Regions from separate parts of the Rhodococcus gannanensis genome, predicted to be linked through region 1. Evidence: riboswitches for the same ligand, from Rfam matches in the RefSeq annotation. Region 1 holds a riboswitch; the other holds the start of a gene.
The links. A riboswitch is a leader RNA that binds a small molecule or an ion and turns the genes downstream of it on or off. The one in region 1 is predicted to bind cyclic di-AMP.
Positions count from the first base shown of each region.

Region 2: linked by a shared signal. The riboswitch ahead of ACFSJG_RS12675 (C40 family peptidase) and the one ahead of ACFSJG_RS00625 (transglycosylase family protein) in region 1 are both predicted to bind cyclic di-AMP.

Region 1 covers NZ_JBHUFB010000001.1:115,370-119,853, reverse strand. Annotated here, with positions in the region: gene ACFSJG_RS00640 (hypothetical protein) at 3-263, shown strand; gene ACFSJG_RS00635 (YccF domain-containing protein) at 263-670, shown strand; gene ACFSJG_RS00630 (glycosyltransferase 87 family protein) at 667-1,989, shown strand; cyclic di-AMP (ydaO/yuaA leader) riboswitch at 2,121-2,324, shown strand; gene ACFSJG_RS00625 (transglycosylase family protein) at 2,329-2,946, shown strand; gene ACFSJG_RS00620 (hypothetical protein) at 3,051-3,242, opposite strand; gene ACFSJG_RS00615 (helicase-associated domain-containing protein) at 3,303-4,484, shown strand, end outside.
Region 2 covers NZ_JBHUFB010000010.1:362,862-367,345, reverse strand. Annotated here, with positions in the region: gene ACFSJG_RS12680 (DEDD exonuclease domain-containing protein) at 1-913, opposite strand, end outside; cyclic di-AMP (ydaO/yuaA leader) riboswitch at 1,444-1,608, shown strand; gene ACFSJG_RS12675 (C40 family peptidase) at 1,621-2,190, shown strand; gene ACFSJG_RS12670 (C40 family peptidase) at 2,417-3,460, shown strand; gene ACFSJG_RS12665 (peptidase MA family metallohydrolase) at 3,535-4,484, shown strand, end outside.

The DNA.
Region 1 (4,484 bases):
CTGTGGCATCTCCAACCCCCGGCTCCGACTCCCCCTCGCCGAACGGCACCCGGCCCGCGAGCGGGTTGCTGCTGTTCCGCATCGGCATCGCCCTGTTCTTCGCCGGCCTGCTGGCCGTCGTCGCGATCTTCGTCGTCTATGCGACCGGCCACACGCCCGGTCTCGCGCTGTACCTTGCGGCACTGCTGTGCCCCATCGGATTCCTCTTCGGCATCGGTTCCGCGCTGCGATCCGGCAGACGGTCCCGGGGACAGGACACGTGATGAGACTCGTCCTCAACATCATCTGGCTGGTGTTCGGCGGCCTGTGGCTGGCGCTGGGCTACTTCGTCGCCGGCGTGATCTGCTGCATCCTGATCATCACCATCCCGTTCGGCATCGCGGCATTCCGCATCGGCGTGTACGCGCTGTGGCCGTTCGGCAAGACCGTGGTGGAGAAACCGACCTCGGGTGTCGGATCGCTGATCGGCAACGTGATCTGGCTGGTCCTGTGCGGCATCTGGCTCGCGATCGGGCACGTGGTCACCGCGGTCGCGATGGCGATCACGATCATCGGGCTGCCCCTGGCCGTCGCGAACCTCAAGATGATCCCGATCTCGCTCATGCCGCTCGGCAAGGACATCGTCGACGTCGACGCCGTCCGACCGTCACAACCCGGCTTCGCCGGATGACGGCACCGCCCCGCACCGACCCGGTTGCGGGGCGGTCTCTCCCCTCGCACCGACTTTTCCTCGGTACCCTCGCGGCGCTCGCCGTCGCGGTCGTCGTTGCGCACGACCGCGTGGTGCCGTTCGCCCAACCGCTGTGGGGCCTGTTCCAGAACGGGCTCGACCTGCTGGTCTACCGCAGCGGTGGCGCGACCGTCTGGTCCGGTGCCGGGCTGTACGACCACGCACTGCACGGCGGGATGTGGTGGACGTATCCGGCGTTCTCGGCCGTGGTGTTCGCCCCGCTGCGACTGTTCTCACCGGGGATGACGGTGCTGCTCGGCGGCGTGGTCAACTTCGTCGCGCTGTACCTGATCGTGCTGCTGTGCTGGCGGCAGCTCGGCTACCGGACCGACCGGACCCTCCACGTCGCGACGGCGTTGCTGACGATCATCGTGACGTGGCTCGAACCGGTCCGGACCACGATCTGGCTCGGGCAGGTGAACCTGCTGCTGATGCTGCTGATCCTGTGGGACCTCGGGCGCCCGGAGGGGAGCCGGCTGCGCGGACTCGGGGTCGGCATCGCGGCGGGCGTCAAGCTGACGCCGGCACTGTTCGTCGTCCACCTCCTGCTCACCCGCCAGTGGCGGTCGGCCGCGGTCGCGATCGGAGGGTTCGCAGCGACGGTGGCGGTGGGATGTGTGGTGATCTTCTCCGACTCGTGGTCCTACTGGACGGGGGTCATCTGGCATTCGATCCGGATCGGCGAGACGCAGTGGCCCGCCAACCAGTCCGCGGCGGGTGTCATCGCCCGCATGCTGGATGTCGACGAGCCGCCCAGACTGCTGTGGCTCGCGGTCGCGGCTGTACTGGCGGCGCTCGGGCTGGCAGCGGCGTATCTGGCGCACCGCAGTGACCGGAAACTGCTCGCCGTGACGATGGTCGGACTGACGTCGTGTGCCGTCTCTCCGTTCTCCTGGGGCCACCACTGGGTGTGGTTCGTGCCTCTGCTGATCCTCGCGGTCGACCGCGCGCTGCGGTCCGCGCGGCCGACGGCATGGCTGGTGCCGGTGGTGCTGGCCGCTCCACTGCTGTCGTGGGCGCACGGGTACTCCGACGGGGTCTACGCGATCGGATTGTTCATGGTCCCGGCCCCCGATCCGCTCGTGCCGTTGTTCCAGTCGGTGTACCCGCTGACGTTCGTGGTGACCGCCGTCGTCGTCCTCGTGACGTGTGCCCGGGACCTTCGGAGAACCCCCAGGACGACACCACCCGAGTCGTGTGATGTGCCTCACATAACGGTTGAGTCACAGGGCGGTCTCGACCGAGCTGCAACGCCCTGACCAGCACAGACACCGCCCCGTTCCGGAAAACCGCAGGAAAACACGCCGTTCACCGAAGAGGTGACGCACCGCGATCGGCCACGTACGGTCATCAGCGGTCGGTGTTCCGACCAGTCCGGACCGCCGCGCCAAACCTTGTCCCGCGGAACGGATTCCCACAGAGAACACCAGGGACGAGGACGGGGGACCCACGTCCCCAGTGGACACCGGAAGGCGAGCACACGGCCTTCCTTGGGGTGAAGCCGCGACCTGCACCATCACGGAGCGATCACGGCCGGGCGACCTCTCAGCCCGAACCCGACAGCTGACCTCGCAGGCGCGTGCGGAGAGGAACCTCCCATGAGCGCTGGACGTCATCGCAAACCCACGAACACGCGCAAGAACGCCGCCAAGGTCGTCGTCACCACCGCGGTCTTCGGCGCAGCGGGCGCGGCCTTCGCGGCCCCCGCTGCCAACGCAGCTCCGGACTCCGACTGGGATCGGCTCGCGCAGTGCGAGGCCGGCGGCAACTGGGCCATCAACACCGGCAACGGCTACCAGGGTGGCCTGCAGTTCTCGCCGAGCACCTGGAACGCGCACGGCGGTGGCGAGTTCGCCGCGACGGCGAACCAGGCCAGCCGTGAGGAGCAGATCGTCGTGGCCGAGCGCGTCCTCGAATCGCAGGGTTGGGGCGCCTGGCCGTCGTGCTCCTCCAGCCTCGGCCTGACCAGCGGCGCGACCCAGCGCAGCACCCCGGCCGCCAAGGTCGAGACCCCGGCTCCCGCCCCGGCCGTCACCAGCGTCCCGACCACCGATGGTGCCGCCGACATCCTCGACTCGCTCGACAGCACCTTCGATGCCGTGAAGTCCCAGGTCGGCGTCGACCCGCAGATCGAGGCCCTCTACGAGCAGGCCAAGCTCAACCCGCAGGTCATCGACTTCCTCAAGAACCACCTGCCGCAGCTCGCCCAGGGCTGATCGCACACCACGGACAACGTCGAAGGCCCCGCACCCGGATTGGGTGCGGGGCCTTCGACGTTGTCCGGTCCGGCCGTGGGCCGGAAACTCGGCCGCCTACGGGGTCAGCGATTCACGACGGTGACGGGGTGCGTGTACGGCAGCTCCGAGACCGGAAGCGGGAACTCCATCTCCTCACCGAACGGGGACAGGCCACCGGATCGGGTCGACGAGAGCTCGGTGACGGCGTGGTCACCCTCCTTGATGTGCGAGGGCCAGCCGGGATCAACGTAGGACTTGCTCGAATTGTTAGCCACGAGGCCATTTTGACACCGACGCGTCATCGGGTACACCCCAGGTCTCTAATCTGATATGCGATGACCGACATCGATCCCGCCGACCAGCCCTACGCGCTGGCGACCTGGCTCGGCGAACGCAGCGACGCCGAGCTGGCCGAGCTGCTCGGACTGCGCCCCGACCTGGCGGTACCTCCGCCCGCGAACCTGTCCGTGCTGGCGTCGCGCGCAGAGCAGCGCGCATCGGTCCTGCGCGCGGCCGACGACCTCAGCGTGCTGGAACTCACGCTCGTCGGACTCCTGGCCCGCGACGGCGCGCTCGACTCCGGGGTCAGCCGGGAGCGGCTGGGTGAGCTCGTCGCGAGTCGTGCGCCTGCCCGCGCCGTCGATCGCGCGCTGACCGTGCTCCGGGATCGGGCGCTCGTCTGGGGGACGCGCCTGCTGCGGGTGACGCCCGCGGCACGCGAGGCCGTCGGCTGGCGAGTGGATCCGGCAACCACCGAGCTGACCGCCGAGCAGATCTCCGACGCGCTCGCCGCGCTCAGCGAGGACGAACGGCGACTGCTGACGACCCTCGCCACCAGCTCACCTATAGGCCGGACCCGGGACGCCGCACCGGGCACCTCACCCGACCGTCCGGTGCAGCGGCTCCTCGCGTCGGGTCTGCTCGTCTGGCTGGACGACCAGACCGTCGAACTGCCACACCAGGTGGGGCAGGTGCTGCGGGGCGAGACCGTCACCGATCCGGGCGCCCTGACACCGCCCGCGGTCCGCGGTCGCAAACGCCCGATCGCGGAGGTCAACGCCGCCGCCGCGGGCGAGGCGCTGGAACTGATCCGGCACTGCGAGGCGGTCCTCGCGACACTCGGCGACAGTCCCGCACCGACCCTGAAGGCAGGCGGACTCGGGGTCAGGGAGTCGCGGCGGCTCGCGAAGACCGTCGGGATCGACGACGGACGGGTGAGCCTGGTCCTGGAACTGCTCGCCGGCGCGGGTCTCGTCGCCAGCGGTGCGCCCGATCCCCTGCCCGCCTCGGACACCGGCGAGGACTACTGGGCGCCGACCCTCGTCGCCGACTCCTGGCTCGACGCGGACACCGCGCACCGGTGGCAGCTGCTCGCACAGACCTGGATCGACCTGCCGCGCCGACCGTGGACCGTCGGCCTGCGCGATCCGAACGACAAGCCGATCGCGGCGCTGTCGGAGGAGGTGCGGGCGTCCGGCGCACCGCGCGACCGCCGGTTCGTCCTGGAGGTACTCGCC
Region 2 (4,484 bases), on a different contig from region 1:
CCGCGAGCAGTCGGAGCTCACGGACACCGGCTTCGAGACCGTGTGCGCACTCGACGTGGTCGACGCGCGTGGCGAGCGCGACCATCTCCTTCATTCTCGGGCGGGTCTCGGAACCGGTGAAGTAGCCGCGGACCCGCCGTTGCAGGTTGACGGCCGTCCCGACGTACAGCGCCTCGTCGGAGGGCCCGCGAAAGAGGTAGACACCCGGCGTTCGGGGCAGGTGCGCGGCGAGGCCGCGCTTGCCGCGCTGGGCGGCGGAGACGTTCGGGAGGTAGTCGACCAGTTCCGGATAGCTGTGCACACCCAGGTTGCCCACCCGCTCGATCAGGGCGTGCAGGACGTCGACGGTGGCTCGGGCGTCGTCGAGTGCCCGGTGTGTGGGCCGGGTGGACACCCGGAACAGGTCTGCCAGTGCGGACAGCTTGACCGAGGGTGCCTCCTCGCGGGAGAGGACCCGCCTGGCCAGGCGCACGGTGCACAGGACCTGGAACGGCGGCCAGGAGAGATCGCACCGGGTGGTCGCGGCGCGGAGGAAGCCGATGTCGAACGGTGCGTTGTGAGCCACCAGGACTGCGCCGCGCGCGAACTCCAGGAAACTCGGCAGCACCTGCTCGATGCGCGGAGCGTCGACGAGCATCGCCGAGGTGATCCCGGTCAGGCGCACGATGTGGGGCGGCATCGTCCGGCCCGGGTCGACGAGCGTCGACAGCTCTCCGACGACCTCGCCGCCGCGGATCTTGACGGCGCCGATCTCGGTGATCGCGTCGTCACCCGCATTGCTGCCGGTCGTCTCGAGGTCCACGACGACGAAGGTGGTGTCACGCAGCGGGGTGTCCAGTTCGTCGAACGCCAACTGGCGTGCCGTCTCGTCGCGGGAACTCACGGGCCGGACAGTAGGGCGCGGCACCGACATCCTCCGACGGCGGAGTGTCGGGGTGGTCCTCACCGTGGTCGCGTCCCGCGGTTCGTGTCGGACGGCGGCGCTACTTTGCGGGTGTCGAGGCCCGGAAAACGCCCGGGACGACCGAAAGAGACGAGGGTCACAGTGATTGTCGATTGCAGCGAATGCGCCGTGTGCGGCCCCGCGTGCGAGGACTGCGTCGTCACGGTGCTCCTCGGGTACCCAGACGCCGCGGACTCCACGCAGACCCCACGGTCGGGTGTTGTTGCGCGGATGAGTGTTGAGCAGGACGAACGGGTTGCTCTCGGTGTGCTGGCCGACAACGGGCTCGTGCCTCCACTCCGGCTCGTCCGGTCGGCCGAGTGCACGCAGACCAGTCGGTCGTTATCTGTTCGTGATGAAGGTGCTGCCTAGTTGCCGAACGCAGCCCGAAATAGGCGAAATGTCCGCTTTCGGCGGTTCGGTGAGTCGACACCGCCGGGGTGCTTTCGTAATCTTCTCGAGACCTTGCGGAGTCTCGCCGCCCCACACCGGAGCGGCGTCGCGAGGTACCGCCTAATCGAACTCCCGTGAGGGACTCGAATCGGGAACCCACCGTTATCTGGGGTGAATCCCGTCGGAGCGCGCCAGCGCGGGACGACGGGTAGGGCTGATCTTCCCAGCCCGAACCCGTCAGCTAACCCGGTCGGCGGAGGAATGGAAGAAAGGCACCTCCTTTCGTGGCAACACTGAGCTCCAAGGCCCGACGCGCCGCCGTCGCCGGCACCCTCACCCTCGGCGCGCTCACGGCAACCGCCGCACCGGCTATGGCCGAGCCCGTCACCGTTCCCGGCGTCGGCGTCTTCGACATCCCGGGTGTCCCCGCCCAGACGATCGAGATCCCGGGTCTCGAGCAGCTTCAGGCCCAGTTCCCCGACGCTCCCGTGCCCGCCCCTGCCGCCATCATCACCGCAGGTCAGAAGGCTGTCGACGCCGCTGCCAGCAAGATCGGCGCCCCGTATGTGTACGGTGCGAGCGGCCCGGACGCCTTCGACTGCTCCGGACTGGTCCAGTGGGCGTTCAAGCAGGCCGGACTGAACCTGCCCCGCACCAGCTACGACCAGGCCGCCGCGGGCACCCCGGTCTCGGCCAACGCCCTGCAGCCCGGCGACGTCGTCTCCTTCTACGGCGGCTCGCACTCCGGCATCTACGCCGGCAACGGTGAGGTCATCCACGCCGCCACCTCCGGTGTCCCGGTCAAGCGCGTTCCGCTGTCCTCGATGCCGATGGACGGCGCGCGCCGCTACTGACGCACCCGGCATCACGACAGGAGTGCCCTGCGACAGGGGAAGTGTCGCAGGGTGTGTGTCGGCCTCTGTGGGCCCGGCGATCCGAGAAGGATCGCCGGGCCCACAGTCGTTCACGGCCCACACCTGGCGGCGACGTGACGTCGTCCCGGCGGAGTGGACACCGCCGTATGCCGTTCCGTAACCTTGCCGAGACCTTTCCGCGAGGAAGAACAGGAGTACCCGGTTCGTGGCGTCACTGAGAAAGCGGTCGACCGCAGTCGCGACCGGGGTGCTCACCTTCGCACTGATCGCCGGCGTCACCGGACCGGCAGGCGCCGATCCCGCGATCGACAACCCGACTGCTGCACTCGAACGGCTCACAGAGCTCTCCCGGACGTCCGAGCAGACGGCAGAGGCGATGCACAACGCGCAGATCGACCTCGACTCGAAGCTGGCCGTCCAGCGTGATGCCGAGACCCGCCACCAGCAGGACATCGAGCGCCTCGACGCCGCCCGCGCGGAGATGGCCCGATTCCAGCCGGCCATCGACCGGCTGACGGCGGCCAATTACCAGGGCGGCCGGGTGAACCGCCTGTTCGCGGTGATGATCTCCGATTCGCCGCAGCAACTGCTCGACCAGATGTCGACGCTCAGCGTGCTGTCCGCGGACACCGCCGCGCAGGTACGCGAGTTCAAGGACGCCAGCGACGTGGCGACCGCGGCCGAGGAGTCGTCGCGCCGGTCCGCCGACGACGCCAGGACCGCGACAGAACACGCCCGGGTCATCAGCGACGACCTGCAGCGCACTCAGAGCGACCTGAAGGAACAGATCGCCGAGGTGACCGCCGCGTTCGCGGAGCTGAGCAGTGCGGAGAAGGCCCAGCTCGCCGGTTCTGTGTTCCCACCGGGTTACGACCCGTCGATCGTGCTGCAGGGCCTCGTGCCCGGGTCCAACGCGAGCGCGCTCCAGGCGGCGCTCACCCAGGTCGGCAAGCCCTACGTGTGGGGCGCCACGGGTCCCGACGGTTACGACTGCTCCGGCTTGATGGTGTGGGCGTACCGGCAGATCGGCAAGACACTGCCGCGTTCGAGTCAGGCGCAGGCCGCGTCCGGTGTTCCCGTGCGCAAGGCGGACCTCCAGCCCGGCGACCTCGTCCTGTACTACGACGACGCGTCCCACGTCGGCATGTATGCGGGCAACGGCAACATCGTCCATGCGTCGACCTACGGTGTGCCCGTCAAGGTGGCACCGCTGGACGCGTATCCGTTCTACGGCGCCCGTCGGTACTGACCATCGAGCGGGAGGATGCGCCGCGCCCGACGCGGCGGGGGATTCGGCGCTGGGAGGCGGTTGCGCTCGCAGGGCTGCTCGTTGCGGTTGCGGGTGCCGCGGGAACGGTTCTGAATCAGCGGTCCGAGGGTCACTCGGCAGCCGCATCCGAGGTGAGTCCGTTCGAGCAGGCTCGTCGCACCGGAGTCCAGGACCTGCTGAACCGGTGGGCGAAGGCGGTCCGCTCGGGTGACGAGGCGGCACTGGCCGCGCTGTTCGACGCGGGGGCCGCACCGGAGTTCCTGGCCGCCGAGGTGCGCCGCTCGCGCAACCTGACGGGTGTACCCCTGGCCGACTGGGGCTACGAGATCGGTTCCGGGCCCGAGACCCCGGTGCCGAGTGACGTCGCCGAGCGTCTGCAGGCGACGGACGTCTGGGCGCCGCACGTGTTCCTCCGGTACGGGATCGCGGGCGCGGACACCGCGTCGACCCGCAAACCCGTCTCCCTCGTGGTGGCCCGGCGCGGCGACGAATGGAAGCTCGTCTCCGACGCCGCCCTCCCGCAGTACGACCGGAGCACCTGGCGCGGGCCGTGGGACTTCGGTCCGGTGGTGTCGCGCACGGTGGAGACGGACGGCGGCGTCTCGGTGGTGCTCGGGCATCCGTGGCAGCAGGCCCGCATCGACGACATCGCCACCGAACTCGTCGCCGCGGTTCCCGCGGTCACCGAGGTGTGGGGCACGCAGTGGCCACGTCGCGCGCTCGTCATCGTCGCTGCCGACCAGGAGGAGTTCACCCACCAGGTCGGCGAGCAGCACAGCGGCTCGGACATCGCCGCCGTCTCGATCTCCGACGCCGTCGTTCCCGGTGCGGCAGCAGTCACGGGTCAGCGAATCGTGTTCAGCCCCACCGCGGGTGAGCGCCTCACCGAGGCGAGCAGACGGGCGGTGCTGCGGCACGAACTCACCCACGTCGCGGCACGGGCGACGACCGTCGACGGGTCACCGATGTGGGTGCTCGAGGGCTTCGCCGACTATGTCGGCCA